One region of the Alteromonas sp. KC3 genome, then DNA from elsewhere that is predicted to be linked to it. Evidence: predicted binding sites of a transcription regulator. Region 1 holds the regulator's gene; each other region holds the start of a gene.
The links. Region 1 encodes FNR, which switches genes on or off when oxygen is low (the NO sensors DNR and NnrR bind a similar motif). Its sites were predicted from a motif close to TTGATCTAGATCAA; they were not measured.

Region 1 (11,048 bases):
ATTCTTTCGCAGTGCGATACAAAATACCGCGACGCAAACGGGAGCAAAGAGAGCAGGTTGTTTTACCTTCAGGAATTTTATCTTTAACAATTGAATAGGTGTCCTCTTCGACGATTTTGTAATCGACACCAATGCTATCTAGATACTCAGGTAAAATATGCTCCGGGAAACCGGGCTGTTTCTGGTCTAGGTTTACGGCAACAATATCAAAGTGAATAGGCGCAATCTTCTTTAAAAATAAAAGAATGTCGAGCATGGTGTAACTGTCTTTACCGCCTGATAAGCACACCATTACCTTGTCATTATTTTCAATCATTCCAAAATCGCCAATGGCTTTACCCACATTCCGGCGAAGGCGTTTTTGAAGTTTGTTGAAGTTGTACTTTTGCTTACTTTGCGTCGCATTTAAAGGCGCCGCATCAGCACCATTTGTGCCTAGACTCATAATTAACTAGCTTGGTTTGTAATAAAAGGCACATTATACAATAAAGCACCTTTTCGAAACCATGCCTGCGTGCGGTAATTTATTCGCTATTGTTTACTCAGAGCTCTTGTTCGTTCAGAGCTCTTGTTCGGTTAGCATATTGACGTCCTACTTTGCACAGCAGTTAGTTTGCCAACGGTGATATAAAACCGTCGGGCTTGAGTGCCAACACATCGCAGTTCAGTTCATCGATAACATGTTCTGCAGTATTACCAATCAAAGCGGCTGAAATGCCAACTCTGCCAACTGTGCCGATGATAACGAGTTCTGCATCAATGTCTTTTGCAACCATGGGAATAACCTTTTCTGGTAATCCTTCTTTAACCACGCATTTATTATCAGGTACACCATATTTAAGCGCGTGGGCGCGCATTTCTTTCTGATGGTGCTGCTTAACCGCATCATGATAAGTGTCAGGGTCGAACTCAGGGACTTCAATAGCAATATTTAGCGGAGTTGAAGGGTAGCTGTTAACAAGATTGACATTCCCTTTTAAAAGCGACGCATAGTCGTTGGCAATAACGGTAATTTTATCATTGAGCGCGGCATGTTCGTCGTCTTCAGTACCTACGTTTACAGCAGCAATAATTTCGCCACCTTCTGGCCAATCGTGCTCTTTTACCAATAATACTGGACGAGGGCATTTACGCATCAGGTGCCAGTCTGTGGGCGTAAATATAACGGATGCCAAGTCATCATGTTTCTTAGTTGCTTTAACCACTAAATCGATTTGATTGTCCAAGGCATAATGAATAATTGATTCATAGGCGCGATTATTCCACTCAACAACAATATCAGTTTCTCCATAGCCTTGCTTGTGAAGCTCTCCTGATAGCCATTTGGCGTGTTCGTTAGTGACCGCGTCGCGCATTGACTCTCTTTCATCAGGGCTAAGCATAGTGGTCATGTCATAAGAGAGATCGTATACCACCATCATGGCTGTTACTGAAGCGCCCAATTTTGACGCTAATTCGTAGGCCCTGCTTAAGGCAGGTTGGGTGTCTCGCTCGGCATCAACAACAGCAAGGATGCGTTTGTACTCAATCATAACTACCCCTTATAAACAAAAGCTTAGTATTTAGTTTTATAAATAAGTTGGACGCTTAAGGTAAGTGTAAACGACAATACTAAAAACGTTAGTTGTTTTAGATCAATAAATAAAAAAGGCGCTTACAAAGCGCCAATCTTAATCTTGTTATCAGTTGCTGATTAGGGTTCCTAACCGTTACACACAACGCTGGGACCGTTAAGCGCTTCTAGTTTTGTACTAAGTCGATCAAAATCTAAAATAGTAATAAGCTTGCCATCTACCTTGATAATACCGTCTTTTTGGAAGCGACTTAACAGTCGACTTATCGTTTCGATGGTCAAACCTAAATAGTTACCTATTTCATTACGTGTCATTGTTAAGTGAAACTCTCTGTGTGAAAAACCACGTTCTTCAAAACGTTGAGACAAATGCGAGATGAAATATAAGAGACGCTCTTCGGCTGTGCGTTTATTTAACAGCATAATCATATCGTGATCTTGCTTAATTTCCGCACTCATGAAGCTCATAATCTGGTGACGAAGTTTTGGAAATTGTACTGACATTTCATCTAACGTTTCGTAGGGGAGTTCGCACACCATTGCGGTTTCAAGAGCCTGCGTGTAGCTTTGATGCTGATTTTCACGTAGTGCATCAAAGCCTATGATATCGCCGGGAAAGTGAAAACCTGTAATCTGCTCTTCACCTTCTTTGTTTGTAACAAAAGATTTGAAAGAGCCTGTGCGAACAGCAAAGAGTGAACGAAAGGTATCGCCAGTTTGGATAAGCGTATCGCCCTTATGGAGTGGTTTTTTACGCTCAATGATGTCATCAAGAGACTCAATTTCTGTCTTATTCAATGCCACTGGTAGACATAAATGACTGAAACTGCAGTTTTGACAATGTATAGAGAATTGGCTTCCTTTGCTCATAAATGCTAACTCACAAATTACAGGGTTTACTTTATTATGATACCGCAAGATTTAGGCGATTGCGCGATAAATCAGATAAACAGCATATATAGCCATTATGCTCGCGATCCCTTGTCTAACCAATGTGTTTTTAAATCCTGAGATCAACCATTGGCTACCCAAACTTGTCGCAATCAGCGTGGGCAAGGTGCCTAATCCAAAGAAGAACATAATTGCGCTACCTTGCAAGGCACTGCCAGAAGCCAATGACCATGTTAAAGTTGAATAGACTAACCCGCACGGTAACCATCCCCAAATGAAGCCGTAGGGAAAGGCGCTCAGCGGCGTTCTAAATGGTAAAAAACGTTTAGAGTAAGGCTGTATTTTTTTAAATATCCCGTTGCCCAACCGTTCTAGTTTGGTTAAGCCTGTATACCACTGCCCGAGATAGCATGCCAACAGCAGCAGCATGATGCCGCTAATCAGTGAAAGTGCATAATTCGCGAGGGGAATATAATCTGCGGCAATTTTTCCAAAAAAACCAGTTATACCGCCTGCGATGGTATAACTGACAATGCGCCCAATATTATAAGTCAGGGTATAGGGGAAGGGTGAAACGCCTTTTGGGGTAACCATTCGTAGTGCGGTGACAATACCCCCACACATTCCTACACAGTGAACGCCGCCTGCGAGCCCAATGAGAAAGGCAGAGAAGTAATTAATGCCTTCCATGAGTCTCGTTTTCAGGTTGATTGACTGATGTTTTCGCTGTGTTCGTGTGTCTAGATAAGTGAGTTATTTCTTCTTTTTCTTGCAGTTTCTTACGTTGTTCTGCAAGTTGTTTTTCCTCTGGCGACAGATCATCATCAAACAAAATACTGTAGCCTTGACGGTCGAGGTCTTCAAACTGATTGGACTTTACAGCCCAAAAGAAAATAACGATAGCGACGGCCACGATAATGATGGCGATGGGTATAAGGACGTAAATAATGCTCATGCTACTTACTCAATAGTCGGGTTGAGTTTGTCACCACAATAATAGAACTTAGTGACATGCCTACCACAGCCATCCAAGGTGAAAGCAAACCAGATACAGCAAATGGTAGAATCAGAATGTTGTAACCTACAGACCAGCCAATATTTTGCCTAATTTTTTGTTTTACTTGCTTGGCGGTGGTAATTAACTCTGGAACAGAAAGTAATTGATCGCCAAGTAAGATAACATCGGCGGCGGTTTTTGCTACATCCGTTGCATTACCCACCGCTATAGCAACATCGGCGCTAGCTAATACTGGTGCATCATTTATACCATCCCCCATCATCATCACTTTTTTTCCGCTGGCTTGCATTGCCTGTACTTCGTGAAACTTATCTTCAGGAGTAAGACCACCTTTCGCAAGCTGTATGGGGAGGTGCTGTGATAGGGTATCTACATTGTGTTGGGTATCACCGCTAAGCACAATAAGTGAGTTATGCTTCCCAAGGGCATTAAGGGTGGTTTTGGTGTCTTTTCGTAACGTATCACTGACCTCAAATGCCCCTAAAAGCTTCCCGTTAACAGTGAGATACACGTTTGCGTTTATTGGAACAAGCGCAGTGTCGACTGCTACAAATGATGCACTTCCCATCATAAATTGTGCGTTATTTATCACACCGGTGATACCACCCCCTGGTGTAACAGTAAATTGTTCAACTTGATGAGGCGGTTGGCCACCTGGTTCGCTCGTGGTAATAAATGCTTTGGCTATCGGGTGCTCCGAACGCATTTCTAGTGCCATTGCAATGTTCATAACGCTGTTTTCATCAACACCATCAGCAAACCAGCGTTGGGTGAGCGTAAATTTACCTTCTGTAAGCGTACCTGTTTTATCAAGGGCTATGGTGTCGATTGTGGTGATTTGCTCAAGTGCATCGGCGCGTTTTAACAATATACCTTGGCGGTTTAGTTTCGCCATTGCGCAGGTAAGCGCTGACGGTGTCGCAAGCCCTAATGCGCAAGGGCAGGTTGCTACTAGTACAGATATTGTTATCCAAAATGCATCTTCGCTACCTTGCAAACTCCAGTAGCCGTAAGTTAAACCTGCAATAACCAGTACAGCGCTAACAAAATAGCGCGAGAAATTATCGGCTAATTGCGCAGCTTTGGGTTTGCTTGCCATCGCACTCGCTTGAAGGCGAACAATTTGATTCACCAATGCATTTTTGAGTGTTTGAGAAACGGTAACCGTGAGAGTGCCATCTTGGCAAACGGTACCTCCATACACGGTGCTTTTTTCACTTTTTGAGACAGGATTAAACTCGCCGGTAAGCATAGATTCATCTACCGATGCCATACCGTCGACTACGGTACCGTCAATAGGCACTGTTTCACCGGGTTTTACTAGTACAACATCGCCTACAGCAAGTTGCTTGGCGAGACATTCACTTATTGAACCGTCTGAATTTACTTTGGTAGCCGACACAGGTACATACTGCATCATATTCGCGGATATTTGCGCAGCACGGTGACGGCTTCTATGTTCTAAAAATCGGCTAAGTAATAGCAGAAAAATAAACATACAGATAGATTCAAAATACACTTCACCTTGTTCTTGCAAAGTAGAACGAATACCTGCGAAATAAGTACCAAAAACAGCTAGGGTGACAGGCACATCCATGTTTACCGTTTTTGCACTAAGCGCTTTAACTGCACCTATGTAAAATGTGCTGCCCGAATAAAGCACAACGGGGGTGGTTAGTGTCAGTGCTACCCAATAAAAATACTGCCTGGTTTCCAACTCTATTGCGCCAAACCAGTCGAAATAAAGGCCAGTCATAAGCATCATAACCTGCATGGTCATAATACCTGCAAGACCAAGTTTTTTTAGAAAGGTCTTTTGCTCTCGCTTGTAACTGGCCTCGTGGTCATCAGGGTGAAAAGGAGACCCGACATAACCAATGCGCTTCAATGTAGTTAAAATTTGACTGAGCTTAATTTCCAGTGGTGACCAGGTGATCAACGCTCGGCGCTCTTGCACGTTAACCGCAACCTGTTTAATGCCTTCTACTTTTGAAAGCTGCTTTTCAATTAGCCAGCCGCATGCTGCGCAGGTAATCCCCTCTAGTGTTAACTGAATTTGTTTATGTTGCCCTTCGTCATAGACAAACTCCTCCTGAAGTGAAGGATCGTCATATACGTTTAACTTATCAAGGGTATCGAGGATGCTATTGTCAGATTTCTTTGCCGGCTCGGTTCTAAATTGGTAATAGTCTTCTAAGCCATTGTTTACAATAGCTTCTGACACCGCCAGACATCCGGGACAACACATATCGCGTGTTTGCCCCAATATAACAGTATTAAACTGGCCTTGATCGGAACTTGCTATAGGCAAGCCGCAGTGATAACAGTCGTGCTGTGACATTATGGATTAAACTTTATAGTGCCAGAATAGGGTAGGTTAAGCGTATTTTGAATTTTCCAGCTCTCATCAAAAGGTGTAAGTGAAACGCGCCACTTACCATCCATGTTTTGCTCAATAAAACCGCGGTAAATACCACTAGCATCTCGACTTAGTAATACACTTATGTCTCTTTCTTCCAACGTTACGTGATAAAAACTGAGCTTTAACGCATTGCCTTCTTGCGGTATACCAGAATGAAACTTAAGGGCGATACTTCCGTTATCAATAGTTAAGTCTGTAGTGATATTACGCTTTCTAGCTAACGCTTCTTTATCTAGCGTTGCGTTAATGGCTTTACCTTCTTTGTAGTAATCGTCAACAACCAAACTATCTTCTGTTGAGATAGCAAGTTTTAGAAGTACACCTCCCATAATAAGAGTGACGATAGGCACGGCGATAAGAAACCACGGCCAGAATTCTTTATACCAAGGTCTGTTCATTGATAAAGGTTCTCGTATTTACTGCTAAACAACATATTCATTGGCATTTTCAATTGAACAAAAAACAACGGGAAACACCTGTAAATATGCTTTTTATATCTCTGTATTTTCTCATAAAAAAAGCCTCGTGGTAACGAGGCTTTTTGCGATATTTAATGATTTAAATCATTAATCGTTCGATAGGCTGTAAACGTATGCCGCAACTACGTGAATTTTGTCATCACCCAAGGTTTTCTTGAACGAAGGCATTACACCATTACGACCGTAAGTTAGTGTCTCTGTAACCGCTCTGTGGCTTCCGCCGTATAGCCAGATATTATCTGTTAAGTTAGGAGCACCAAGCATTTGGTTGCCTTTACCGTCCATACCGTGACACGCTGCACAGGCCGCAAAGCGGGCCTTACCTGCGTCAGCAAGTTGCTGATCTACTTCACGACCACTTAGGCTAAGTACGTAGTTTACGACTTCTTCAATACCGTCTTCACCCATTGCATCAAGCCATGCTGGCATTGCTGCTTTACGACCAAGCGTAAGAGTTTCAACAATTTTCGCACCCGAACCACCGTACAACCAGTCATTGTCAGTGAGGTTAGGGAAGCCGCCGTTTTGACCGCGGGCATCAGAACCGTGACACTGAGAGCAATTTTGTAGGAATAAACGCTGACCTACTTTGTTTGCTTCAGGATCTTTAGCCAGTTCTTCAACCGGAACTTTCGCATAGGCTTCGAAGATCGGGTCGAACTTCTCAGCAGCAAAATCTAACTCGCGGTCGTACTCAACCAGTTTACCTTGCTCTTTCGCTTCAATACGCGCTTGTACCGATTCTTCAATCGACTGCACGTTTTGGTTAGAGCTTCTCCAGCCCAGTACGCCTTCCCACGCACCCAAACCAGGGTAAAGTAATAGGTATAGGAAACCCCAAACGATGGTCATGTAGAACATAATTGTCCACCAACGAGGAAGTTGGTTGTTCAACTCCTCGATACCATCAAATTCGTGCCCCATTGACTCACCTTCTGGCACGCCTGTCTGATTCGATAAGCACCAGCGCAGAAGGAAGTAGCAACCAATGATTAACCCTAGGGTTATCACTGAAATCCAAATTGTCCAAAACATACTCATGAGTTCAAGACTCCTGCTAATCTTCTTTTGATTTTTCTTTTTCTTCGTCTGCAAACACTAGGTTTGCGGCTTCATCGAACTTTTTCTTGTTGTGGCTGCTGAACGCCCACCACACAATGCCGATGAAGCAAACAAAGACGATGACAGTAAAAATGCTGCCTACAATTCCCTGATCCATACTATTTCAAGTGTGTGCCAAGAGACTGTAGATAAGCAATAAGGGCTTCCATTTCCGTTTTACCCTGTACTGCCGCTTTTGCTCCCGCAATATCTTCGTCGGTATACGGAACGCCGAACCCACGGAATACTTCCATTTTGTCAGCTGTTAACTCGCCATCAAGCGTGTTTTCCGCTAGCCAAGGGAAACCTGGCATATTCGACTCTGGTACTACGTTACGCGGGTTTAGCAGGTGAACACGATGCCACTCATCACTGTAACGACCGCCTACACGTGCAAGGTCAGGACCAGTACGCTTAGAACCCCATAGAAAAGGGTGTTCCCATACTGATTCACCAGCAACACTGTAGTGACCATAACGTTCTGTCTCAGCACGGAACGGACGAATCATCTGGCTGTGACAACCAACACATCCTTCACGGATATAGATGTCGCGACCTTCAAGTTCCAGTGCAGTGTATGGACGTAAGCCTTGTACCGGTTCCATTGTTTGTTGTTGAAACATCAACGGCGTAATTTGAACCATGGCACCAAAGCTGATTGCAATAAGAATCAAAACAGTTAGTAGGCCAACGTTCTTTTCAATTAACTCATGTGGATTTTTCATTATTCGTCTCCTTAATTACGCTGGCTGAGTCGCTGGATCTGCAGCGATACTGCCTTTAGGGGCACGAACGGTTTTCCAAGTGTTGTAGGCCATAACAAGCATACCCGCAACAACGAAACAACCACCAATGAAGCGAACCACGTAAAACGGCTTAGAGGCTTCTAATGACTCAACAAAACTGTACGTTAGCGTACCGTCTGCGTTAACTGCACGCCACATTAGACCTTGAAGTACACCAGACATCCACATTGCTACGATGTAAAGTACTACACCGATTGTTGCCAACCAGAAATGTACGTTTACCAAACGGGTGCTGTACATTGCAGGCTGACCGAATAGCACTGGAATTAAGTGGTAGATAGAACCAATTGATACCATTGCAACCCAACCCAATGCACCAGAGTGTACGTGGCCGATAGTCCAGTCTGTATAGTGAGACAGAGCGTTAACGGTTTTGATTGCCATCATTGGACCTTCAAAGGTAGACATACCGTAGAAAGACAATGAAACAATAAGGAAACGCAATACAGGGTCAGTACGCAGTTTATGCCATGCACCTGAAAGCGTCATAATACCGTTAATCATACCACCCCAAGACGGAACGAATAGAATAACTGACATCACCATACCGAGAGACTGTGTCCAATCAGGTAGAGCAGTGTAGTGAAGGTGGTGAGGACCTGCCCAGATATACAGAGAAATCAACGCCCAGAAGTGAACGATTGAAAGTCTGTATGAATAAACCGGGCGACCCGCTTGCTTAGGAACAAAGTAATACATCATCCCTAGGAAGCCAGCAGTCAGGAAGAAACCTACCGCGTTGTGGCCGTACCACCACTGCATCATGGCGTCTACAGCACCAGCATACAATGAATACGATTTAGTGAAAGAAACCGGAATAGCCATGCTATTACCAATGTGCAGAACTGCAACGGTAAGCATAAAGGCACCTAGGAACCAGTTCGCAACGTAAATGTGCGAAACTTTACGGATTACTAGGGTTCCGAAAAAGTTGATGATATAAGCGATCCAGACCAGTGCCAAAAGAATATCGATTGGCCATTCTAGTTCAGCGTATTCTTTTGAGCTGGTTAAACCAAATGGAAGGGTTACAACAGCTAAAACGATAACGGCTTGCCAACCCCAGAAGGTAAATGCGGCAAGTTTGTCACTGAACAGTCTTACCTGGCAGGTACGCTGAACGATGTAGTACGACGTTGCAAATAGCGCACAGCCGCCGAAGGCAAAAATAACGGCGTTAGTGTGCAACGGACGCAAACGTGAGAATGTTAGCCATGGTGTGTCAAAGTTAAGCATAGGTGCAAATAATTGCGCAGCAATAAATACCCCTAGGCCCATACCAATGATACCCCAGACTATTGTCATGATGGTAAATTGCCTAACTACTTTATAATTGTAGTCAGGTTGTGCTTGGCTTATTTCACTCATTTTAATGAATCTTCCACTTCAAATGAACTATGGTTTCCAACTGCCAAAATAGTGCGGTATGACGCCTATTAAAATAGGATTAGCGCTTCACACCGAGCTTGGAAAGAGTAATAATTATTGTCTCCAAGCCAGTTGGTACGCGGATGATAAGGTTTTTAATTACAAAAAGATACCATAAACTAACTAAGCTTGATCTCAGTCAATGAAGAAATACATAAAATTTAAGAAATGCTAAATAACGATAACAAGAAACGATCAAATTTTTTACATTTGCAACTGCCACTTCTCACGATATTAGTCGTGGCAGGATGTGTGTATTTAGCACATAAGTTTCAATCAACCGCGTATACAGATACTAATGTAGTCAATGGAATCAGAAATAGCTGTAATTTCGTTAATGAAACGTGCGAATTTAATATTGATGACCGTATTGCTATAGCCCATTTTTCTGTCAAGCCTGTTCCAGAAGAGTCGATTACGCTTTCTTTGACCGTTCCATCGGGTGTTGAAATTGAAAGTGCCTGGATTGAAGGCGTGAACATGTATATGGGTAAAATACCCGTCCTTTTAGATTCTGACAGTGATACCAAATGGTCCGGTTGGTTTATGTTGGGTAGTTGTAGCGAACCCGTAATGCGTTGGCAACTAAGGTTAAATGTAAAAGGGCAAAACAAACCTAACTATCTTTATTTTGTTACGCAGCAGTAGTTATAACGTGTTAAAAAAACGGCTAGCCTATGCTAACCGTTTTTCATTTATTCTGCGCTCACCAATTTACATTTGAGATTGTAAGTAGTTTGCAAGACCAATGCGCTTAATTAATCCCAATTGCTGTTCTAGCCAGTGTGCATGGTCCATCTCTGTGTCGTCTAGCAACACAATAAGCATATCACGCGTTACGTAGTCTTTTTCGGTTTCACATAATGCGATAACTTCACGCAATTTTGCATCAACTTCGTACTCAACGCGTAGGTCACTTTCGAGCATCTCTGGCACGTCTTTACCGACCTTAAAGCCAGTGCGTTTGGTCATGTCTGGCGTGCCTTCAAGAAACAGCATGCGTTCAATCAACTTTGTTGCATGACCGCGCTCATCATCAAATTCATGATCAATTCGCTCGTACAACTTATTGAGACCCCAATCTAAGTACATTTGCGAATGAATAAAATATTGATCCATTGCAGCAAGCTCATAAGAGAGTAGCTCGTTTAAGCCGTTAATGATTGCTTGGTTACCTTTCATTAGTCATCTCCCATTACTTGCGCTTGTAGGTAGTTTTCAATACCCATTGCATCAATTTGATATTCTTGCGTTTCTATCCAGTCTAAATGCTCTTCTTCATATTCAAGAATGTCTTCTAGCAGATCGCGAGATACATAATCTTGCTTTT
Region 2 (11,048 bases), 1.8 Mb from region 1:
TGATTCCAATCAAATGAAACATCTCTCCATTCCATTTTTAACCCTTGAACAATAATGAGTGATGCATTTAATCCGCGACTATGAAAATCATGCTAGCTGGCTTTGCTTGAATTGTCTATTGCGTCTAATAAAATTGAAACCACAGCGGGCATTGTTATTCGCTGACTGTTCCTACATAGACGCCTTTTGACATACGATGAACATACTTTTGTCGGACGGACTGCGCCAACTTTCAAGTATTTTGAATCCAGCGGTAGTTAGCTCATCTACCCATTGAGAAGCGCTAAAAACATGAATGTAAGGTATTTTTCGGAATATTTTTGAAATTGCGTTGAAAAAGTATATTAGGTACGGAGTTCTATCTGCAAAGCAATGTGTTGATGAAACAAAAATACCGCCAGGTTTAACTGTTTTGTAAATTTCCTCTAGCAAATTCCCACGGTTGTCTAGGAGGTGAATTAAATTAAGTGCTAGCACCATATCAAAAGATCCTATGGAACATGCTGAAACGGCATCCTGTTGAATGAATCTAATGTTGGTCTGCTGCTTCTCAGTTACTCTTCGTCGTGCAATCTCAATCATTTGCTGTGAGTAGTCAGTCGCAATCACATAGCCAGCATGTTCCGAATGGGATAATGCTGTCATTCCTGAACCACATCCGAGCTCTAGTACACATGATTTGGAAGTCAGATAATGACGTGTTCGTTCCAATTTTTTTTCATAGGCGTGCATGTCTTTTATAGGTTTCACAGCATAACTTTTCGCGTGTTTATTCCAGAACGTCTGTCCATCTGTATTCATAGTGGCACTCAATTTACATTGCTAACTCTCACAAGATTGTAAAAGTAAAACTGCAGCCCGTTAACGCATAAATTAACATAGATGCTATGCAAAAATGTGTATGCACATAGGGTCCATTTACCTCTAGACTGGCGGCGTTTTTTTGTACAGTTGAAGGTAATCTCATGAAAAAAAAGTTTATTCCACTTATTTGTCTGTTCGTCTCGCCGCTTTCCTTAGCGGATTGGTCTATTGGTTTAGACTATGCGGTTTTGAAAGACGATTATATTTTGTCCGATGAGTTTTCATCCAATATTCTTCTTTTACAGGGAGGGTATCATTATCCGATCAACGAGCAATTTTATGTTTCAACTCAGAGCTCTATTCTACTGCATTCTGATAGTGAACAAGGTATATTTAGTTTTTCAGATTTTGAAAGCGATATCGATGAAATCAAACTAGATTCGTTCTTCAGTCAAGACATTCGTATGGGGTTTAATGTAACTCAATCATTTTCGGTTTACGGTGGACTTGTTTACGCTGATGTTTCGCTACTATTCTCTGGCGCCGGTTCTTTGATCAGTAAGCGCGAAGAAAGCGCCATAGATATTTTGTTCGGGCTTGAATGGAACCCTATAAATAAAGTGTTTTTTGATGCATCTTTTTCGGATACAGGAGATCTTGGAAGCGTACTTAAATTTGGTATCAAATACCGTTTGTGATCGCGTACAAAATCACCGGAGAGCTTTGACATCAAGCTATTTAGAGCCCTTCAGAGTCGGATCGTTAATTGCAACTCATTGTGCCTTGACGTTTAAATTTTGCAGTATTCTAGTTGAAAGCTTTCTGTTGATTTTTTACCGCATAAAATTGATTAAATCGCTGTGCTAGTGATTCATAGCCTAGCGTCTTTCTCCGCCTTTAATTTAGCTGTCTTGCGACACCAATGAGCTTTTGTTGACTGCGCAAATAAGTTATTGTTTTTTTGGCGAAATACTGCCTCGACAAAAACCCTTCTCTACACTATTGAGAGGAACCGAAACTATGCTACGTCTCAGTGATGTGCCAACGCGTTTTTAATATTGGCACACATATTCAATTTATTTTTAGCCTTTATAGCGTTCAAAATGATTTCGGCAGATACCATTTGCGTACATATCAGCCTTTCAAGCAAATTTGATCAACTCACCCCAGTAATCCAAACCCACCTAATGTGAGTCTTATCACCATGAGTGAGATTGAGAGAAGATCTATCAACCTTCATGAGAATCCACAACTAAGACAATAAATGTTGATCTAAATCAAACCACATTATAAACTTTCAGTAATTTCTGAAACTTCAGCAGGTAAAAAATATGAAGATGACTCCGCTTATCACGTCTGCGGTTATGCACTTTGGGGAAATGGGTAGCCGATGGGGTTTTAATCGCACTGTTGGGCAAATATTGGCGCTTATTGTGCTGAATGAGGAGCCCATTTCAGCACAGGAAATTGCTGACGCACTGAATATTTCTCGTGGGAATACTAGTATGGGCCTCAAAGAATTGCAGTCGTGGCGCTTAGTAAAACAGCACCTGGTCCCCGGTGAACGCAAAGAATTCTTTGTTCCAGCCGGTGATATATGGACATTGGCTAATCGCGTTTTTGAAGAGCGAAGAAAACGAGAAATCGACCCTACTATGAGTTTGCTGCGCGACCTTCTTCTCGACACGCCAGCAAATGAAAAAGAAGCCAATGCGCAAGATAAACTGAACGAAATTCACGATTTACTCGAATCAATTACGGCATGGTCTGAAGAACTTCAGAATCTTGGGCCTGAAAAGCTAAATACGTTGATGAAGCTTGGCGCTGGTGTAGGCCGCATGCTTGAGCTTAAGGATAAGCTTCTTCCGGGGAAAAACAGCGTTAACTAAGGGGGCCTTCTGTGGATGCATTCTTGCTGTCTCGATTACAATTTGCGTTAAATATTAGTTTTCATATTCTCTTCCCAACCATCACTATGGCGATGGGATGGTTTTTGTTTTATTTCAAAATGCGCTCTAACCTGTCTGGTCATCCCGTTTGGATGCGCATGTACCGATTTTGGGTCCGTGTGTTCGCATTAAGTTTCGCCCTAGGTGTTGTAAGTGGCGTAACCATGTCATTTCAATTTGGCACTAACTGGCCGGGATTTATGGAAAAAGTGGGCAATGTGGCAGGTCCATTACTTGGCTACGAAGTACTTACCGCCTTTTTCTTGGAAGCGACCTTTCTCGGTATTATGCTTTTTGGTATTCGCCGCGTGCCTAATTGGCTGCATACCGCTTCAACATTGATTGTTGCTATTGGTACGACAACGTCAGCGTTTTGGATATTGGCACTGAATAGTTGGATGCAAACGCCGCAGGGCTATGAGGTCATCGACGGCGTGGTGTATGCCACCAATTGGAAAGAGATTATTTTCAACCCTTCATTTCCTTACCGCTTTGTACACATGATGCTGGCATCAGGCCTTACCGCTAGCTTCTTAATTGCGGGGCTTTCAGCCTACAGAATGCTTAAGGGCGATAATAAGCTAGCGCCAAAACTAGCACTCAAAACGGCCACTTATACTGCTGCTGTGCTTATTCCTTTGCAAATATTTGCAGGTGATATGCATGGTTTAAATACCCTTGAACACCAGCCTCAGAAAGTCGCAGCGATGGAAGGCTTATGGGAAACAACTGAAGGCGCGCCTTTGCTTTTGTTTGCCATTCCCGATGAGAATGCGAAGGAGAACCACTTTGAAGTGCCTATTCCTTATGGAGCAAGCTTAATACTGACTCACGAACTAAAAGGCAAGATAAAAGGCTTAAACGAATTTGAAGGAGAGCATCCTCCCGTTGCGCCTGTATTCTTCGGCTTTCGCGTTATGGTCGGTATGGGCATGCTGATGTTACTTGTTTCATGGGTTGGTAGTGTTTACTTACTACGCAATAAGCCGCTCCCCACTTGGCTTAAGCGCACTTTTGCGGGTATGGCATTTAGCGGATGGGTTGCCACACTTGCGGGTTGGTATGTCACTGAAATAGGTCGTCAGCCTTACCTTGTCAGTGGCGTCTTAAAAACAAGTGATGCCGTTACGCAGTTGCCACCCAGCAACATTGCGCTGTCATTTACCCTATATGTGGTTATTTATTCGGTATTGCTCGTGGCGTACATGGGAACCTTAATGCTGATGTGTCGACGTGCGGTAGAGATTGAAGAGATCACGACTGAAGAGCGTGAAATCGCAAAAGCGAAAATGCAACCTACGAACCCAGACCCAGCAACGGTATAAGGAACTAACATGTTTGAGAATGTATCGGCAGAAATGCTAGGCAATATTTACATAGGCTTACTGGGTTTATCGGTATTACTTTATGCCATTTTAGACGGTTACGACTTAGGGGTAGGCGTATTAATTCCCCCGAGAACGGAATCGTTTCGCGACGATATGATTGCGTCAATTGGCCCTTATTGGGACGCCAATGAAACCTGGTTGGTTTTAGCTATTGGTCTTTTACTTATCGCTTTTCCTGAAGCCCACAGTGAGGTGCTACAAACACTGTATTTACCTGCAACATTTATGTTGTTAGGTCTTATTTTACGAGGTGTCTCATTCGATTTTCGCGCTAAGGTTGTACAAGTGAAAAAACGAAAGTGGGACATGGCGTTTAAATACGGTTCATTACTTACCACCCTAGCCCAAGGCTATATGCTTGGTATCTATGTGACAGGGCTTCGTACAGACATATGGGCACAGGGTTTTGCGCTGCTTGCGGCCTTTGGTGTTACCGCGGCTTACGCCTTCATTGGCGCCTGCTGGTTAATTCTTAAATCAGAAGGTGAGTTGCAGCAGAAAGCCTATTACTGGGCACGCAAAGGGTTATATGTTCTTGCTGCCGGTATAGTGGCCGTAAGTATTGCAAATTTAACTCTACACGACGATGTTAGAGAATTGTGGTTATCTGCTCCTTGGGGGTATGTACTATTTGCCATACCGACGGCGTGCTTTGCGCTGCTGATATTGTGCGGCATACTGCTTAAAAGGCTCCCTGAATCTAACGGCAAAGGTGAATGGCTACCCTTCTTTATCGCGCTTTTAGTGTTTTTGCTCTGTTTTGCAGCATTTGGAATCAGTTATTACCCATTTATTATCCCTGGGCATATGACCATCTCCTATGCTCTAAGTGATGCGAGTTCGTTGCGTTTCTTGTTGGTGGGGGTGGTCATAGTTGTTCCTGTGATACTGGCGTATACCGCAATGGTATACAAAATATTTTCGGGTAAATCTGAAAAGCTCTCTTATTACTAGCGTAATGTTAACCTCTGCGGCCTTGTTTTTGAGGCCGCAACATCGAACTTCTTTTTAACTGATGATGAGCATTAATGTTAATCATTGGCCTGACTTTCAATTGCCGACTACTATTTACTTATACTCCAAAAGTTCTCTGCGCTTTACTCACTCTTAGTTCGTTTTAGTTCGTTCTGTCGCACTCGCTAAGAGATAAAAGTGATCCAAAATCTATACTTTAGTCTAAAAAAATAATGAATCAGCTTGAAATACCACATTGACATTAAAGTGTAATAATACTATATTTCATTTGGGGTAATTTTATTAAGAAGGAGCCAAAATATGGAAAATGTATTTCACTCATTTTCAAGGTTCTTCAAACGCGCCCACCCCTATACGGTCGCACATTACATCGGCCGTAAGAATGCGCAGCGTATCCTAGGATGTAAAATCAAAAAGAAATCCAAGATATTCGCAGAACAGCACGTTGAAGACCAAACACATTAATTTGATTGGGGCCTGTAAAAAAGGCCCCATTTTTTTGTGCCGTTATTGAGATAGTAAAGAACAGTGCATTACGTTAGTTTGAACGTATTCACATTCGATTGTAGCTCGGTCGCTAACCCTGCCAAACTTCGCGCTTCTGTATTTACATGATTGTTGGCAGCCTTTACGTTGTCACCTAGCATTTGAAAATCAAGCACGCCTTCCCGTGCCAGCGTCACCTGCTCTCTAGCGTGCTGAACTAAATCTGAGGCATCATTACTCACTTTAACCAATGATAAAATACTTTGTCGTCCGCTCTCTAAAGTGGCAACCAAATCGTTAGCCATAGCAAGTGCATTATGTGCCTTATCTTTATTTGATGTCATGGTTCTAACCGATGCTTTAATCGACTCCACTATCGTCTCAAGCATGGTATTTATTTCCACTGTCGATTGATGGGTGCGAGAGGCAAGTGTTCTTACTTCATCGGCTACGACTGCAAATCCGCGTCCAGACTCACCCGCGCGCGCAGCTTCAATAGCGGCATTAAGAGCCAATAAATTGGTTTGATCGGCAATTTCAGCAATTGTGGACACTACACTAGAGACATTCTTGCCATCGTTTTGCAGTCGGTCTAATGTTGACGCGGTTTTGTCGATATCCTGCGTAAGGTCAGTTATGGCTTTAGCAGTAGCTTCTACATCATCGCGCCCTTGCGCAACTTGCTCTGCACTAATTTGCGCTTCATTAGCGGCTTGCTTTGAAAGGTGTAAGCTTTGCTCCATCTCACCGGATAACGTATCCATGACACTCACGAGCTGTTTAATGTCTCCCTGAAAACTGCTAATTGCGCTTGCAGAATGACCTGTAGCATCATTAAGTGCAGTCGACGAATGGTTCAGGTTGTTCACTGCAACTTGCAGATCCTGCATCCCTTTCAAAAATACATTTAACAAACCCTGTACACTTCGCGTGATGGCATCAAGTTCAGCTAGCTGCTGTTGTGGTAAGTGGGTTGCTAGGCGACGTGAGTTAGCTAGTTCGTTAAGCTTTGCTGCCATTGCTTCAATGGGGTTGGCAATGTGCAATTTAGACAGCGCGTAGCCAACAATTGTCACTATCAGTAATAAGACAACAAGAGCAACAATGATCCACTCACTGGTATTGAGTTCAGATGAGATTGCCATGGTTCGCGTATTAGCGGCTTGCTCTACGGCCTTTCTCACCTCACTCATTTGAGAATTAAGGGCACTCGATGCCTGTGTTATATCGGCCAAATTGTCACGAGCGGTGTCCCAGCTTACTGACGATGCAGACATGGTAGCCTGAAGTGCTGATATCGCTTTAGTGAGCTTTTCGAACTGTTGCTGTGCACCGCTTGCCCCGGCACTCGATAGAGCTGAAAATTGCGCTGAAACCCCATTCACGATTTGCTTCTTGCGCTTGTCAAACTGCGTGGTGTCTAACGTGGTGCCATATAAAGAGTAAGCAATTAAGACGAGTTCTTTGCTGCCGCTTTGTATTTCGTTTATCGCGCTAAGTGAAGGAAGCGTTTGTGAAACATAAGTATCAACCAATGTCTCAACGCGATTATTGTTTTTTGTAAGCACAAACGCCGCTAATACTGCCACCGTTATAACTAGGGCGTACCCCAGTAAAATTCTCTGCTTTATGGTGTTAAACATGCTCTTCCCTTCTGTTTTGGGGCATGCTTACCTTCACTCCTATTGTTGCTAACAAGCAGTCAGGCTAACGCTGTTTGCACAGTACTGAGTAAAGTTATCGAAGGCACCCGTAGTAACGAATCAGGTTTGTATAATAAACATTGAACAAAAATAGACCGTCTTCAAGTCTTTTTTCTTTCATAGAGATGTATTTATCTTAGGCTAGCCTTGATCGGTCGGGGTCTGTGTCTTTGCTTAAAGGTGATTGAGAGGCACGGCTGTTGTGTATTTTATTTGCTCCATGGCAAAGCTTGAAGTAACGTCGGAAAATTCAACACCATTTACTAAACGCTTATAGAAATGGTCGAAACAGTCCATGTCTGTCACGAGAACTTTTAGTAAATAATCATATTCTCCAGACATGCGATAACATTCAACAACTTCATCAAATGAGGCAGCATGCTTGGCAAATGCAGCTAACCATTTACCGTCGTGTTTGCCGGCTTTAACCTGCACGAATACCGTCATGGTAAGTCCTAACAAGCGCGCTTGGAGCAAAGCAACACGACGAGAAATAATGCCTTTCTCTTCTAACTTTTGAATACGTCGCCAGCAGGGTGTTACGGTGAGTCCTACCTTCTCGGCGATGTCAGCTACTGGTGTTTCAGCATTTTGCTGAAGCAGCGATAAAATGGCGCGATCAGTATTATCAAGTACATTATTCTTCACCGCTTACAGCCACCACGGTTTATTGAAGCTAACGTTTTCAACAGGTATTTCATACTGGAACGGTTCGGAAAAGCCATCCCAAAATGCCGTTTCAAGAGACTCATCGTCAAAAGTAAGCTGTTTATTTTCTTTGTATTGGGCAAGAAGTGTACGGTAGGCGTCTACGGGCATTTGAGGGTTAGACTGCCTGAAAATAACACGGCCTCCAAACTCAGCATACAGGGCTTTTTCCACCAAGAACTTGATCACTTCCAGCTTGGCAATCTCTTGAATGCTTTTGCTGGTCCCTTCTTTTTGATTACGCGCAAATTCACCGCCGAACTTGTTTTCAAACTGCTGTGTTAGGTCAGGGTCTGCAACAATACTGTTACGCTTGGCATAGTCCAGAATAATGCGCTCGAGCACGTTATCAAATGTCGCCATCTGTATTTTGTAATCAAGAAGTGCACTGTATTTTTCTTTTGCTTTGTCACGCATTGTCTTGCGCTCTGCTTCACTTGGTAGAACCGACGCCACAGTAATTGGCTCTCCTAGAACTACCGCGAGTATCTGCTCATCTTGAACATCATCTTCTTGTGCCCAAGCAAAACCAAAGCACATCGATGTTGCAACACACAACAATAAAAATAATTTTCGAATAGACACGTTATTCTCCCTACAAGCAATGCAACTCGAAGACATGAGATAGCACACCTAGTAAAGCATTAAACCGATAACGTTAGCAACACAGAGACGTTGCTAGTTGGTAAGAAATAAATGAGGGGATAAGAAAGAAAAACGGCGGTCAATTGACCGCCGTTTTTGAATTCTTAGATAGCTTGCACGTTAGCAGCTTGAAGACCTTTTTGACCTTCTTCAACTTCAAATTCTACTCGCTGACCTTCTGGAAGCGTTTTGTAACCGTCAGAGATGATCGCACGGAAATGAACGAATACGTCCTTACCGCCGTTATCTTGAGTTAAAAAACCGTAACCTTTATCAGCGTTGAACCACTTAACTGTGCCTGTAACTTTAGACATGTCGTATAGACCTCAAATATCGTATTAAATTGCGCATAAGCGCGTGTAACTTAGTTTCTTTTGAGTCTTCAAATTGGCGGAGTATTGGGTCTTACTTACGAATGGACAAACAACTTACAACAAATTACCGGGTAACTCGAGTGGTTTAACATATAGCAAATAATACAAAATCGCGTCTATTTAAAGACTTTGGCCAAAAGCCAAGAACACTATAACACTCTTCGGGACGATTAATATACAAATTAATTGCTAAACTGCGGATTTCATAAATATTTCACCGCAGCGTAACAAAGCTTAGCGCCCGTTTCGCCACGCCATGAACCAGCAAGCAGCACCGATCAAGCCTGTAAATGCAGGGAAATACCACGATATATCGTAAATTGGTAATATAGCCGACATTAATACAAAAGTGGCACCCACCACGCTATAGTGAGTGGTCTGAGTTGTTTTCTTTTGCGCCAATAGTAAAGCGGCGTGCGCTCGTTGTTGCTGTAGCGGCATTTTTTTCATCTGCTGTAGGCTGTCGTACAGCAAATCAGGCATCTCAGGCAGTTTTTCAGACCAAAATGGCAGGTTATCTTTTACCTTGCTCATCATGGCAGTAAAGCCAATCTGCTCTTTCATCCAGTTCTCTAAAAAAGGTTTAGCCGTTTTCCACAGGTCAAGCTGCGGATATAGCTGTCGTCCCAGCCCTTCAATGTAAAGCAACGTTTTTTGCAATAGTACTAGCTGGGGTTGCACAACCATGTTGAATCGACGGGCGGTATTGAACAGTTGAAGCAGCACATTACCAAATGAAATTTCTGCCAGTGGCTTTTGGAAAATAGGTTCGCAGACGGTGCGAATAGCCATTTCGAACTCGTCGATATTGGTATCTTGTGGCACCCAGCCCGAGTCGGCATGCAACTGCGCTACCTTTCGGTAATCACGATTAAAAAATGCGATAAAATTCTCAGCGAGATAGCGTTTGTCTTCGCGATTAAGCGTACCCACGATCCCAAAGTCGATAGCAATATATTTGGGGTTTTCAGGGCTTTCTGTTGATACAAATATGTTGCCGGGGTGCATATCGGCGTGAAAAAAGCTGTCTCTGAACACCTGCGTGAAAAACACTTCAACGCCGCGTTCGGCCAATTTTTTCATATTAGTATTTTGTGCAAGCAACGCGTCGATGTTTGAAATAGGCAATCCGTAAATACGCTCCATAACTAACACGTTACTACGACAATAGTCGCTATAGATTTTGGGGACGTAGAGTGCATCTGAGCCCTCGAAGTTACGCCCTAACTGAATACCGTTTGCCGACTCTCGCAATAAATCAAGCTCGTCCACTATGGTTTTGCGGTATTCAACGACCACTTCGACAGGGCGCAGTCGTTTACCATCCGGTAACCAGCGCTGCAATACATTAGCCAAACTAAATAGTAATTCCATATCGGCAACTATGGTGTCGCGGATATCTGGCCTAAGTACTTTGACCACAACATCTTCGTTATTCTGTTTAAGCTTGGCAGCGTGCACTTGCGCAATAGAAGCCGACGCCAATGGCGCTTCATCAAACTCGCTAAAGAGCTCGCTTAAATGAGTAATACCCAGCGCCTGCTTAACAATGTCTTGCGCAGCTTCTGAGGAAAACGGGGCAACTTTATCTTGAAGACGTGCTAGTTCATTGGCAATGGCTGGAGGAAGCAGGTCGCGGCGAGTCGACAGCATTTGCCCAAATTTAATAAATACTGGACCTAAGCTTTGTAGCGCTAATGTAATACGCTCGCCAGCAGATTTACCCTTGTGCTTGTTGCGCACCCAGAAAATACTGTGGCGCATAGCACGTGCGTACCAAGGCAACCACTTTGAAGGAATAAGCTCATCGAGTCCGTGTTCCAACAATACCTTATTAATTCGGTATAACCTTACAATACGCATCAAAGGCCCTGTCTATATTACTTAATTTTTTCTTCTAAACGACGTAATCTTGCTTCAAGACCGTCGGTACTGTCGCGCAGTGCATTTACTTCATCGCTAAAGTGCATAACGGCGAGTTTATGGGCGGCGAGTTGCTTCTCTTCAACTACCGCA
Region 3 (11,048 bases), 2.2 Mb from region 1:
TTCCCAAAGGATTCCACTAAATTCTAAACAGCTTAAGGGCTGCTCCCCGTTCGCTCGCCGCTACTAGGGGAATCTCGGTTGATTTCTTTTCCTAAGGGTACTTAGATGTTTCAGTTCCCCTCGTTCGCCTCGTTACACTATGTATTCATGTAACGATACCTATAAATAGGTGGGTTTCCCCATTCGGACATCTGTGGCTCAAATGCATTTTGTCGGCTCACCACAGCTTTTCGCAGACTTACACGTCCTTCATCGCCTCTAACTGCCAAGGCATCCACCGTATACGCTTCGTCACTTAACCATACAACCCCAAACAGCCTTTTGACTTCTGCCTGAGTTATGTCGCATGAATGACAAGCTAATCGGAAGAATTGCCTTGCTATCAAATCATCGATTGATAACAAGCAATTCAGTCAAGTAGAGTAAAAAGTCATCTTTCGATTTCTCAGTTACTCAATTTTGATTGATTACTATTAATATCAGCTTTCCAAATTGTTAAAGAACATAAGTTTTGTTCAATAAAAACAAGACTATCTGTGTAGGCACTGCATCAAGGCGTCTTTCGACGTAATGGTAAGGAGGTGATCCAACCCCAGGTTCCCCTAGGGTTACCTTGTTACGACTTCACCCCAGTCATGAAACACAAAGTGGTAATCGTCCTCCCGAAGGTTAGACTAACTACTTCTTTTGCATCCCACTCCCATGGTGTGACGGGCGGTGTGTACAAGGCCCGGGAACGTATTCACCGCAGTATTCTGACCTGCGATTACTAGCGATTCCGACTTCATGGAGTCGAGTTGCAGACTCCAATCCGGACTACGACATTCTTTAAGGGGTCCGCTCCACATCACTGTCTCGCTTCCCTCTGTAAATGCCATTGTAGCACGTGTGTAGCCCTACACGTAAGGGCCATGATGACTTGACGTCGTCCCCACCTTCCTCCGGTTTGTCACCGGCAGTCTCCTTAGAGTGCCCAACTTAATGCTGGCAACTAAGGACAAGGGTTGCGCTCGTTGCGGGACTTAACCCAACATCTCACGACACGAGCTGACGACAGCCATGCAGCACCTGTGTCAGAGTTCCCGAAGGCACCAATCTATCTCTAGAAAGTTCTCTGCATGTCAAGTGTAGGTAAGGTTCTTCGCGTTGCATCGAATTAAACCACATGCTCCACCGCTTGTGCGGGCCCCCGTCAATTCATTTGAGTTTTAACCTTGCGGCCGTACTCCCCAGGCGGTCTACTTAGCGCGTTAGCTTCGCTACGCACGATTTAAAATCACACACAGCTAGTAGACAGCGTTTACGGTGTGGACTACCAGGGTATCTAATCCTGTTCGCTACCCACACTTTCGCACATGAGCGTCAGTCTTTGGCCAGGGAGTCGCCTTCGCCACTGATGTTCCTCCAGATATCTACGCATTTCACCGCTACACCTGGAATTCCACTCCCCTCTCCAAGACTCTAGTCTGCCAGTTCTAAATGACCATCCCAGGTTGAGCCCGGGGCTTTCACATCTAGCTTAACAAACCGCCTGCGTGCGCTTTACGCCCAGTAATTCCGATTAACGCTCGCACCCTCCGTATTACCGCGGCTGCTGGCACGGAGTTAGCCGGTGCTTCTTCTGTTGTTAACGTCACGGCTAGCAGGTATTAACTACTAACTTTTCCTCACAACTGAAAGTGCTTTACAACCCGAAGGCCTTCTTCACACACGCGGCATGGCTGCATCAGGGTTTCCCCCATTGTGCAATATTCCCCACTGCTGCCTCCCGTAGGAGTCTGGGCCGTGTCTCAGTCCCAGTGTGGCTGATCTTCCTCTCAGAACAGCTAGAGATCGTCGCCTTGGTGAGCCTTTACCTCACCAACTAGCTAATCTCACTTGGGCCTCTCTTTGCGCCGGAGCCGAAGCCCCGTTTGGTCCGAAGACATTATGCGGTATTAGCAGTCGTTTCCAACTGTTATCCCCCTCGCAAAGGCAAGTTCCCAAGCATTACTCACCCGTCCGCCACTCGTCAGCGATGTGCAAGCACATCCTGTTACCGTTCGACTTGCATGTGTTAGGCCTGCCGCCAGCGTTCAATCTGAGCCATGATCAAACTCTTCAATTAAATATATCGAAATATGAATCGTCGTTGTGACACTCTTAACGAGTGCCCACACAGATTGTCTTGTCTAAATTTTTAAAGAACATTCACTAGAAGCGTTGCTTCTTAGTGACTCACCCTGTTCGAGTGAGGTGCGCATTATACGCTGGAAGTTTTCGTTGTCAACACTTTTTGAAAATTTATTTTCTGAAGCGTTACTTCTAAACTCCCGTCTTTACTGGCCTATGTAGGTAGTAGAGACTTACTTCAAGAGGCTTGCTGTTTTGCTTTCCCCCCGAAGCGGATGCGCATTTTAGGGAATTGAGCGCCCACGTCAACACTTATTTTAAAAAAAGTGTCATATTGCGTTTGTTTGCTCAATAAAGCCCCACTTCGCTCAGCAAACAGACTATTTTATCGTTTCACTATGGACCATCTAGCGATCTACGCTATTTATTATCACCTAATCATGCTCTCCTTTGTTTGTAATAAACATATAGAGATTAAGTACACCTGTATTCTTAAATAACGCAATTGGCGTGGTAAAGTAATTGTCATTACTATTACTCATTCATTTTTCGATACCTAAAATAGTAGAACTAATAAAGTATCAATAGAAAAGGAATCATACTTTGACCCTACGTACCTATAAATCTATAACCCCATCTCTTGGTGCTAACTGCTATGTCGATCCGTCAGCTGTGATTGCAGGTGATGTAGTATTAGGCGATGACGCAAGCATTTGGCCCCTTGTTGCGGCAAGAGGCGATGTAAACAAAATCAGAATAGGTGCCCGTAGTAATGTACAAGACGGTAGCGTGCTGCACGTTACTCGTAAATCAGCACAAAACCCCGAAGGCTTTCCATTAATTATTGGTGAAGATGTGACGGTAGGTCATAAATGCATGCTACACGGTTGTGAGCTTGGCAGTCGGATACTGGTTGGTATGGGCGCTATTATTATGGACGGCGTTATTGTAGAAGATGATGTGTTCATCGGTGCAGGTACATTAGTCCCTCCCAATAAGCGTCTTGAAAGTGGATACCTTTATGTAGGCAACCCAATGCAAAAGAAACGTCCTCTAAAAGAAAGCGAAATGGCCTTTCTAAAACAGTCTGCAATTAACTACGTTAACTTAAAAGACGAATATTTAGAAGACGCCTAATCCTCTACATTCATTACGCTATTTGTCTATAAGAGTGTTTAATCAGTGGCGCAGCTGGTCTATATCCCGACCAAAGAACCGTGCCACTAGATCTTTATCAGTTCTCGTACTTTATCTACTACCTGGGCAGTATTTGGTTTTTTGCCTGTCCAAATAGTAAATGCTGCTGCGGCCTGTTCAACTAACATACCTAACCCATCTAGACTTTGCGCTACTCCCAATTTTGTTGCTTCTTGCATAAAAGGTGTTGGTGAATTTTTATAAACCATGTCATACACCGCTTCACACTCACTTAAGGACGCCGCATTTATATTGCATGGAAGTTCGCCGTTTAAACTTGCTGCAGTAGAATTAATGATTACGTGTGGTGTTATCGACGCTACGTCCTCAAGCGTCATTACCGCTATTTCATTGTAACTACTTTCACTGGCCACCTGCTCTGCACGGCTTAGCGTTCTATTAGCAATAGTCAGTTTCGCGATACCGGCCTCAAACAACGGAGAGATAACACCTCGTGCCGCACCACCCGCACCTAGCAGTAAAACGTGTTTACCTTTTAGTACTACACCGTTATTAAGTAAATCATTCACTAAACCAATACCGTCGGTATTAAAACCATTAACCTTTCCATCTGCTGTCTTCATCAGCGTATTTACGGCCTTCGCATCATTCGCGGCAGCGTCTTCAACCTGAGCAAAGTTATAGGCGTCTAATTTGAACGGCATAGTAACATTGCATCCAATTGCAGCATCTTGGGCTAGAAATGCTGACGCTGCGTCGACAAAACCATCTTCAGGCGCCAGAATTTTTTCATAAGAAATCTCTTCGCCTACCTGTTGTGCAAACATTTGATGAATAGTTGGTGATAAACTCTGAGCTATAGGATTTCCGAATACAGCGAATTTTTTCATGGGAATACGAGACTTATTTAAAACAAAACAGAAAAGCGAAGATGTTAAAAAGAGTACACCATATTATCGAATAGGTGGAGAAGAGAAAGTAAGAGCACTTTCCAATACGTTCTATGACATTATGGAAACCGATCCTATGGCTAAAGAACTATTGGCTATTCATCCACAACCACTCGACAGAATTCGACATGTATTCTTTTTGTATTTAAGCCTGTGGTTAGGCGGTCCCGATGACTTTCAGCAACAGTTTGGCCATCCGCGCCTTCGTGCCAGACACTTACCCTTTACTGTGACACCTGTGCTTAAAGACCAGTGGATGTATTGTATGCGCAAGGCGATGTTTCAGACCGCCGACGATATGGCACTTGCTCAACAATTGCTGCAAGCGCTAGATCAACTTGCAGAGCATATGATTAATAGCAAATAAAAAAGCGCGCTGTCGAGATTACTCTCTTGGCGCGCAAGTCCCCTGTTACTGTTCACGCTCTTAATGGCGCATAAGTAGTGCGATTAGATACTAGAACGTATAGCCCACTGAAATAGTGTAAACCCAAGGGTCGATTTCAATATCACTCACTACACCATCTGCTTCACCCACTTTGAAAGTAGCGTCGGTATCGATATCAATAAAACGTACTGAGGCATTCACGTGCCATTTTTTATCTACAATGTAGTCCATTCCAACTTGTGCTGTAAGTCCAAAAGAGTTGTCTAGCGACAAATCGCTTAGGCCCGCACCAGCATTCGCATTAGTGAACTCTTCATCAAAGAAGATTGTGTAGTTGATACCAGCACCGATATAAGGCTGAAAAGCAGAGCTCGCGTCGTTGAAGTAATAGTTTGCAGTAAGAGAAGGTGGCAAGTGAGTTACTTCACCCAATTGAGTACCCGTACCCAACGGATCGGAAACAGAGAAGTTCACATCGTGTTTGAAAGGTGTAGCAGCTAACAACTCAAGGTTGATGTTGTCTGTTAGGAAGTACGCCACATTAATACCAAATTGCGTATTGTTATCAACCGTTAATGCAACACCTAGGTCAGTACCACCAGCAATAATATTTGATGATGACTCATCTGGGGCAACGGTAGTTAGGCCGCCGCGCACAACCCAGTCACCTTGCTGGTGAGCGCTAGCTAGTGGAGAAAGTGCTGCGAGTGTAAGGCAAATTGCTGAAAGAGTGTGTTTACGCATGGTGTGTCTCTCGTGTGTTTAAATAAGATGACGCCACTGTACGCTTTTGATGAAGTGAAATGTTGATCCAGCGCAAAGTTCATAAGTAACTGAAACACTGACACTAATACAAGTTGATATAGATCAAAAAGAAACGCCGCAATGATTATGTTGCGGCGTTTCTGGCATATTGATTAACTATTATTGCGCGAGTTACCACTGTGTTGGTTTAAGCCAATCAACCAGTTTGGCTTCTGCACTACCTGGTGCAGGTGTATAACAATACTCCCATCGCGCCAGCGGCGGCATCGACATAAGAATTGACTCTGTCCTACCACCAGTTTGCAAACCAAACAAAGTGCCTCTATCAAACACCAAGTTAAACTCTACGTAGCGGCCACGACGATACAGCTGAAAGTCACGCTCCCGTTCGCCGTAGGGGGTTTGTTTTCTGCGCTCCACGATAGGGACATAGGCATCAATATAGCCATTACCCACGGCTTGCATAAACGCAAACGATTGATCGAACCCCCACTCATTGAGATCGTCAAAGAAAAGACCGCCAACACCACGCGTTTCATTTCGATGCTTCAGATAAAAGTAATCGTCACACCACTTTTTGTATTTTGGATAGACCTCTTCACCAAACGGCTTGCAGAGTTTCTTAGCTGTATCATGCCAATGCACAACATCTTCTTTAAATGGATAAAAGGGCGTTAGGTCAAAACCACCACCGAACCACCAAATAGGCGCCTCTCCCTCTTTCTCCGCAATAAAAAAGCGTACGTTTGCATGTGAAGTAGGAATGTAAGGGTTATGTGGATGAATAACGAGAGACACCCCCATCGCCTGGAAATTACGGCCTGCTAGCTCTGGTCGGTTTGCCGTTGCGGATGCAGGCATTTGACTACCAAAGACATGTGAGAAATTGACGCCGCCTTGCTCGATAACCGCACCGTTTTTAAGTACACGCGAGCGACCGCCGCCTCCCTCTTCACGCTGCCAGCTATCTTCGACAAACTGGCCTTTTCCGTCGGCAAGCTCTAATGTTTGGCAAATAGTATCTTGCAAGTTGAGTAGATAAGCTTTTACCTGTGCAATAACATCTTCTGCGTTTTTTCCGTCTAGTAGCTCTGTTGATATCATGGGCGTATTACCTCTGCTGTATCGCCATCTCGTATTACACTGGGTTTAGTAGCACCGCCAACTTCGCCCTCAACATACGTCACGGATTCTGCAAACACAGCTTTAGCTTGCTCTAGTGTTATAGCGGGAGATTGTCCTGTGAGATTGGCACTGGTTGACACCAAAGGTTTACCTAATTTTGTGCAAAGTGCCACAACCACTGGATGATTGGTTACCCTAACGGCTATTTTGTCATGCTGCCCAGTAATCCACTGCGGTGCAGTTGCCGATTTTGGTAGTAACCACGTATTAGGGCCAGGCCAACTAGAAAAAATATCAGTACGTCTGTCTGGCCTAATCGCATTATCATTAACGTAAGGTAAAAGCTGACTATAATTGGCTGCAATTAAGATAACGCCCTTTTCTACTGGACGTTGCTTAAGTTCCAATAATGCGTTTACAGCAGTTTCATTATCAGGGTCGCACCCTATACCCATGACCGCTTCTGTGGGATAAACCAGTAATTTTCCTTCGTTGAAGGCAGCGACAATCGGGTCGCTTTCTTTCACATCATCCGATGCAGAGCCAATTGCATTCCCATTGTGGAATTCAGACATGTTCTTCTCAGCTTTCGCGCAGGTTATTTCTTAAAGCCACAGGAAGGTTGTGGGCATTGAACTTGCCCTTTTTTATCAATCAACACTCCCCATCCACATTCCGGACAGGCTTCGTTCACAGGCGTGAAATTTAGCACATAACGACATTGGGGATAATGGTTACATGCAAAAAACTGTTTTCCATACTTGTTGGTACGCGATATTAAATGCCCTTTCTTACATTTGGGGCAGTCAACAAGCGTGTCTTCTTGTTGTTTAATTGGAGCAATGTAGTGGCAATCAGGAAAGTTGGTACAGCCAATAAACATACCAAACCGCCCTTTCTTTATAGCCAATGCCCCTTTACATTCCGGGCAAGGCACACCATCCAGTGTTTTTAAAAGCGTGGTTTGTTTATCGTGAAGCGGTTTGCTAAAGTGACAATCTGGATACCCCGTGCAGCCAATAAACGGACCCGATTTACTATTTTTAATATGCAGCGGTTTACCACAATCAGGACAATCACCAAAGTTATCCTCTAGTGCATGCTCGTGAGCGGAGAACAAAGAATGGTCTATTTTCGACATAAGAACCTTAAGCGCACTACCATTGGCAGCGCACTTAGTTAAACACAAAAAGCGCGATGGCAGATTTTAATTTAATGCAATACGCCATCAGGCTCTTCGAACAGTAAATCTTCCATTTGCGCGTAGGCTTTCTCTTTACCCGGCACGTTAAATAGCACCATTAGCACAACCCATTTCAAATCTTCCAGACAGAATTCGTTAGAGTCGATTTCCATTACACGGTCGATCACCATCTCACGAGTTGATGCATCAAGCACATTTACTTGCTCTAAAAACATCAGAAAACCGCGACATTCTACGTCTAAACGCATTTGTTCTTCATGGGTGTAGATACGGCTCAAACTGGTACTAATGCCTTTACAAAAATAAGGCTTTATATCCGTTTCTTGTAATGCAGCCAGTTTCTCTAGCCATGCGAGGGCTTTGTAAATTTCATCATGATGAAACCCTGCGCGCACAAGCTCTTCGGTCAACTCGTCTTGGTCGACGCGAATTTCAGTTTCACTATGTATGAAGTTTTCGAACAGATACATGAGGATATCGAACATGTTATTTTCCCCTCAATTTAACGTAGCCCCCAGGGACAGCGGCTACCAAACCACGCAATTCATATTCTAATAATGACGCCATTACTTTATCGACAGTAACAGCATTGCGCTGGGCTATAACATCAATAGCGGTGATGTCATAATCCACACTAGCTAATAATTTATCGGTTGCCAAGCTATTCACTTCACTTTTTTGTTTTTCGACGTCTACGCCTAAGCTCAACTGCTGAGGCTCAATCGCGAATTCGTCGAAAATATCATTTACTTTAGTTACTAATTTGGCCCCCTGTTGGATTAACCAATGGCAACCTTCGGTGTAAGCGTGGAAAATGCTTCCTGGCACCGCAAATACCTCTTTGCCTAGATCTGCGGCCAAATTAGCAGTTATCAAGGTACCACTCTTTATTTTTGCTTCTACCACCACAGTGCCCATACTTAGTGCGGCAATAATCCTATTTCGTCTAGGAAAGTGCCATGGCTTAGGGCCTTGTCCGGGAAAGAATTCAGAAATAATAGCGCCCCCAGCATCAACAATACTATTTACAAGTGCTTTATTCTTTGACGGATATATTACATCTGGCCCTGTTCCCATTACGGCAATGGTACGCCCATTTCCCGTTAGCCCGCCGCGATGAGCAGCACTGTCTATGCCTGTTGCTAAACCACTTGTTACCGTTATTCCAACGGCAGAGAGCCCCTGCGCAAACTCTTGAGCAGTAGTTTTTCCTGCATTACTCGCTCTACGGCTTCCCACAATAGCCACTTGCGGTTTTTTTAGTAGCTCAGGCTCACCAATAACAAAAAGTACCAAAGGTGGACTGACTAGTTGTTTAAGTGCATCAGGATAAAAAGAAGAACCAAAATAAACTAAATGGTGCGCAGGATTACTGCAGGCCCAATTAATCGCTTTTTCTACTAATCGAGGTGCTATAGCCGCTTTTAGCTCATCTAACTCAACCGACACATTAGGTAAATCGGTAAGCAGTGCTAACGCTGAGCATTGATAATGATCAAGTGCCTCTAGCCATTGCTTGCTAGCAACACGCTGAGCAGAGGCCATATGAAGCCAGGCTTGCTCTTGAGAAGAAAGTAATATTGATTGCACTGCCGCTCCTAACATTACGGCAATGCCTGTAACTTGATTACGGGTTAGCGGCTATAAAGCCCTTGGTTACCCCTTTGCTTGCCCGTGTAATCAAACCATAGCTGGCCGTATCAAACGTTTTAAATATGATGACTTCGCCAACTTTCATCGCTGGCTGCGAAACGGTATCCATAAACCATTCACCGCCGCCACTCACGCCGGGCTCATTAACGTAACGAGGCTCTTCGTCGTCAATAATTGCAGGTCCTTGAACATACAACCCCATCACTGTTCCTGGAACAACATCTGCAGTACCTAGATCAATAATAACAACGTCATACTTACCTAGTAGGTCGTGATCATGGAGGTCGCCTACTACTCTGCCACGCTGTGATGTGGCAGGCATGAGCGTTAAGCTATCTGGGTATTCAAAACCGCCTTCCAGAAGTTTGTCACCGCGCTTTGCCTCTTGATTGGCATCGTCAATATGCAGCAGCATGGCATTTTCAGTCTGTCCTTCAGGAATAACTGACGCAGTAGAAATGTGAGTGACCTGAACACCGAGTATTTCACCGTGTAAGTTTTTGATCGTATCTTGCTTTCTTACTACTTGATACTGACTGTTGGTACTGAACTGCGTCTGACCTAAAACGAAATCATCAGAGGCGAAACGAACATTACCATCTTGATTGCCCAGCAGTTTAGGCAGAATTTCGTAGTTGCCTTCATCAAGAAATGTATGCTGTCTGATAAATGGAGCAATGGCTTCCCATGCCAATACATCAATCGGCGATGGCTTAACGCGTTTATTCGTTTGTGGGGAAAGTCGCAAAGAAGGCTTTTCACGCTGTAGCGTCAATACTGGCTCACCGTCTACAAAGCCCACTGTGATGACATCACCAGGGTAAATAAGGTGAGGGTTGTTGATTTGAGTATTGGTTCGCCATAATTCTGGCCACAACCACGGTTGGTCAAGAAACACATTCGCAATACCCCACAAGGTATCACCTTTTTTCACTGTGTACGTCTGTGGCGCACTTTCTTTTAGCTGCAATGACAACGCGGGTAAAGACAGCATCGCGCATATGGCTAAAATAATCATTCGACAAGAGTTGTTTAATCGCTTTTTCAAATTAACCACCTGCAAAATATTCACTGCCATACATTGTTGCTTTTTCAGACAATAGCACTATATCGGCATCTATACGTATTGTTATAGGCATTCGGCAAAAAACTGCACGAAAGCACGTGATATACGTTAGAATAGTAACTTAATAGGCACTGTAAAGTGTGCTGGCAATTAGATCGTATATGAATTTATACAGCGAAAAGGTGAAGTAAGCGAGAAATGGCAATTTTAGACGTATTAAGTTTTCCTGATGAACGTCTTCGTACGGTAGCTAAGCCGGTCGAAGAAGTGAATGACGAAATTAAGCAGCTCGTATCTGACATGTTTGAAACCATGAAAGATGAAAATGGTATTGGCCTAGCGGCGACGCAAGTCGATCGTCACGTACAAGTTGTAGTCATGGATGTATCAGAAGATCAAAGCGAGCCACGCGTATTCATTAACCCTGAAATTATTCGCAAAGATGGGGTGACTATCAGCGAAGAGGGCTGTTTATCTGTACCAGGCAATTACGCCAAAGTAGAACGCGCTGAGTCAATTACCGTTAAAGCACTTGATGCAGATGGAGAAACATTCGAGCTTGATGCAGAGGGCTTACTCGCCATTTGTATTCAGCACGAATTAGACCACCTAAAGGGTAAGCTTTTT

Region 2: the regulator FNR is predicted to act here: its motif matches at 2,072-2,085, upstream of JN178_RS17530 (GbsR/MarR family transcriptional regulator).
Region 3: the regulator FNR is predicted to act here: its motif matches at 5,466-5,479, upstream of JN178_RS00145 (OmpW family outer membrane protein).

Annotation. Positions count from the first base shown of each region.
Region 1 covers NZ_AP024235.1:2,186,695-2,197,742, forward strand. Annotated here, with positions in the region: gene ttcA (tRNA 2-thiocytidine(32) synthetase TtcA) at 1-445, opposite strand, end outside; gene uspE (universal stress protein UspE) at 609-1,532, opposite strand; gene fnr (fumarate/nitrate reduction transcriptional regulator Fnr) at 1,703-2,443, opposite strand; gene JN178_RS09895 (sulfite exporter TauE/SafE family protein) at 2,495-3,154, opposite strand; gene ccoS (cbb3-type cytochrome oxidase assembly protein CcoS) at 3,141-3,419, opposite strand; gene JN178_RS09905 (heavy metal translocating P-type ATPase) at 3,421-5,823, opposite strand; gene JN178_RS09910 (FixH family protein) at 5,823-6,302, opposite strand; gene ccoP (cytochrome-c oxidase, cbb3-type subunit III) at 6,471-7,424, opposite strand; gene JN178_RS09920 (cbb3-type cytochrome oxidase subunit 3) at 7,441-7,602, opposite strand; gene ccoO (cytochrome-c oxidase, cbb3-type subunit II) at 7,604-8,209, opposite strand; gene ccoN (cytochrome-c oxidase, cbb3-type subunit I) at 8,225-9,658, opposite strand; gene JN178_RS09935 (hypothetical protein) at 9,971-10,366, shown strand; gene bfr (bacterioferritin) at 10,433-10,900, opposite strand; gene bfr (bacterioferritin) at 10,900-11,048, opposite strand, start outside.
Region 2 covers NZ_AP024235.1:3,972,335-3,983,382, forward strand. Annotated here, with positions in the region: gene JN178_RS17515 (LysR family transcriptional regulator) at 1-35, opposite strand, end outside; gene JN178_RS17520 (class I SAM-dependent methyltransferase) at 172-801, opposite strand; gene JN178_RS17525 (hypothetical protein) at 966-1,502, shown strand; gene JN178_RS17530 (GbsR/MarR family transcriptional regulator) at 2,136-2,693, shown strand; gene JN178_RS17535 (cytochrome ubiquinol oxidase subunit I) at 2,705-4,078, shown strand; gene JN178_RS17540 (cytochrome d ubiquinol oxidase subunit II) at 4,088-5,095, shown strand; gene JN178_RS17545 (methyl-accepting chemotaxis protein) at 5,650-7,245, opposite strand; gene JN178_RS17550 (Lrp/AsnC family transcriptional regulator) at 7,480-7,953, opposite strand; gene JN178_RS17555 (hypothetical protein) at 7,957-8,598, opposite strand; gene cspE (transcription antiterminator/RNA stability regulator CspE) at 8,763-8,972, opposite strand; gene ubiB (ubiquinone biosynthesis regulatory protein kinase UbiB) at 9,267-10,895, opposite strand; gene JN178_RS17570 (ubiquinone biosynthesis accessory factor UbiJ) at 10,913-11,048, opposite strand, start outside.
Region 3 covers NZ_AP024235.1:25,370-36,417, reverse strand. Annotated here, with positions in the region: rRNA gene JN178_RS00170 (23S ribosomal RNA) at 1-301, opposite strand, end outside; rRNA gene JN178_RS00165 (16S ribosomal RNA) at 575-2,107, opposite strand; gene JN178_RS00160 (gamma carbonic anhydrase family protein) at 2,716-3,249, shown strand; gene aroE (shikimate dehydrogenase) at 3,336-4,160, opposite strand; gene JN178_RS00150 (group II truncated hemoglobin) at 4,159-4,587, shown strand; gene JN178_RS00145 (OmpW family outer membrane protein) at 4,678-5,352, opposite strand; gene hemF (oxygen-dependent coproporphyrinogen oxidase) at 5,545-6,477, opposite strand; gene JN178_RS00135 (Sua5/YciO/YrdC/YwlC family protein) at 6,474-7,073, opposite strand; gene JN178_RS00130 (DNA topoisomerase family protein) at 7,097-7,639, opposite strand; gene JN178_RS00125 (DUF494 family protein) at 7,711-8,187, opposite strand; gene dprA (DNA-processing protein DprA) at 8,189-9,292, opposite strand; gene JN178_RS00115 (LysM peptidoglycan-binding domain-containing protein) at 9,330-10,433, opposite strand; gene def (peptide deformylase) at 10,620-11,048, shown strand, end outside.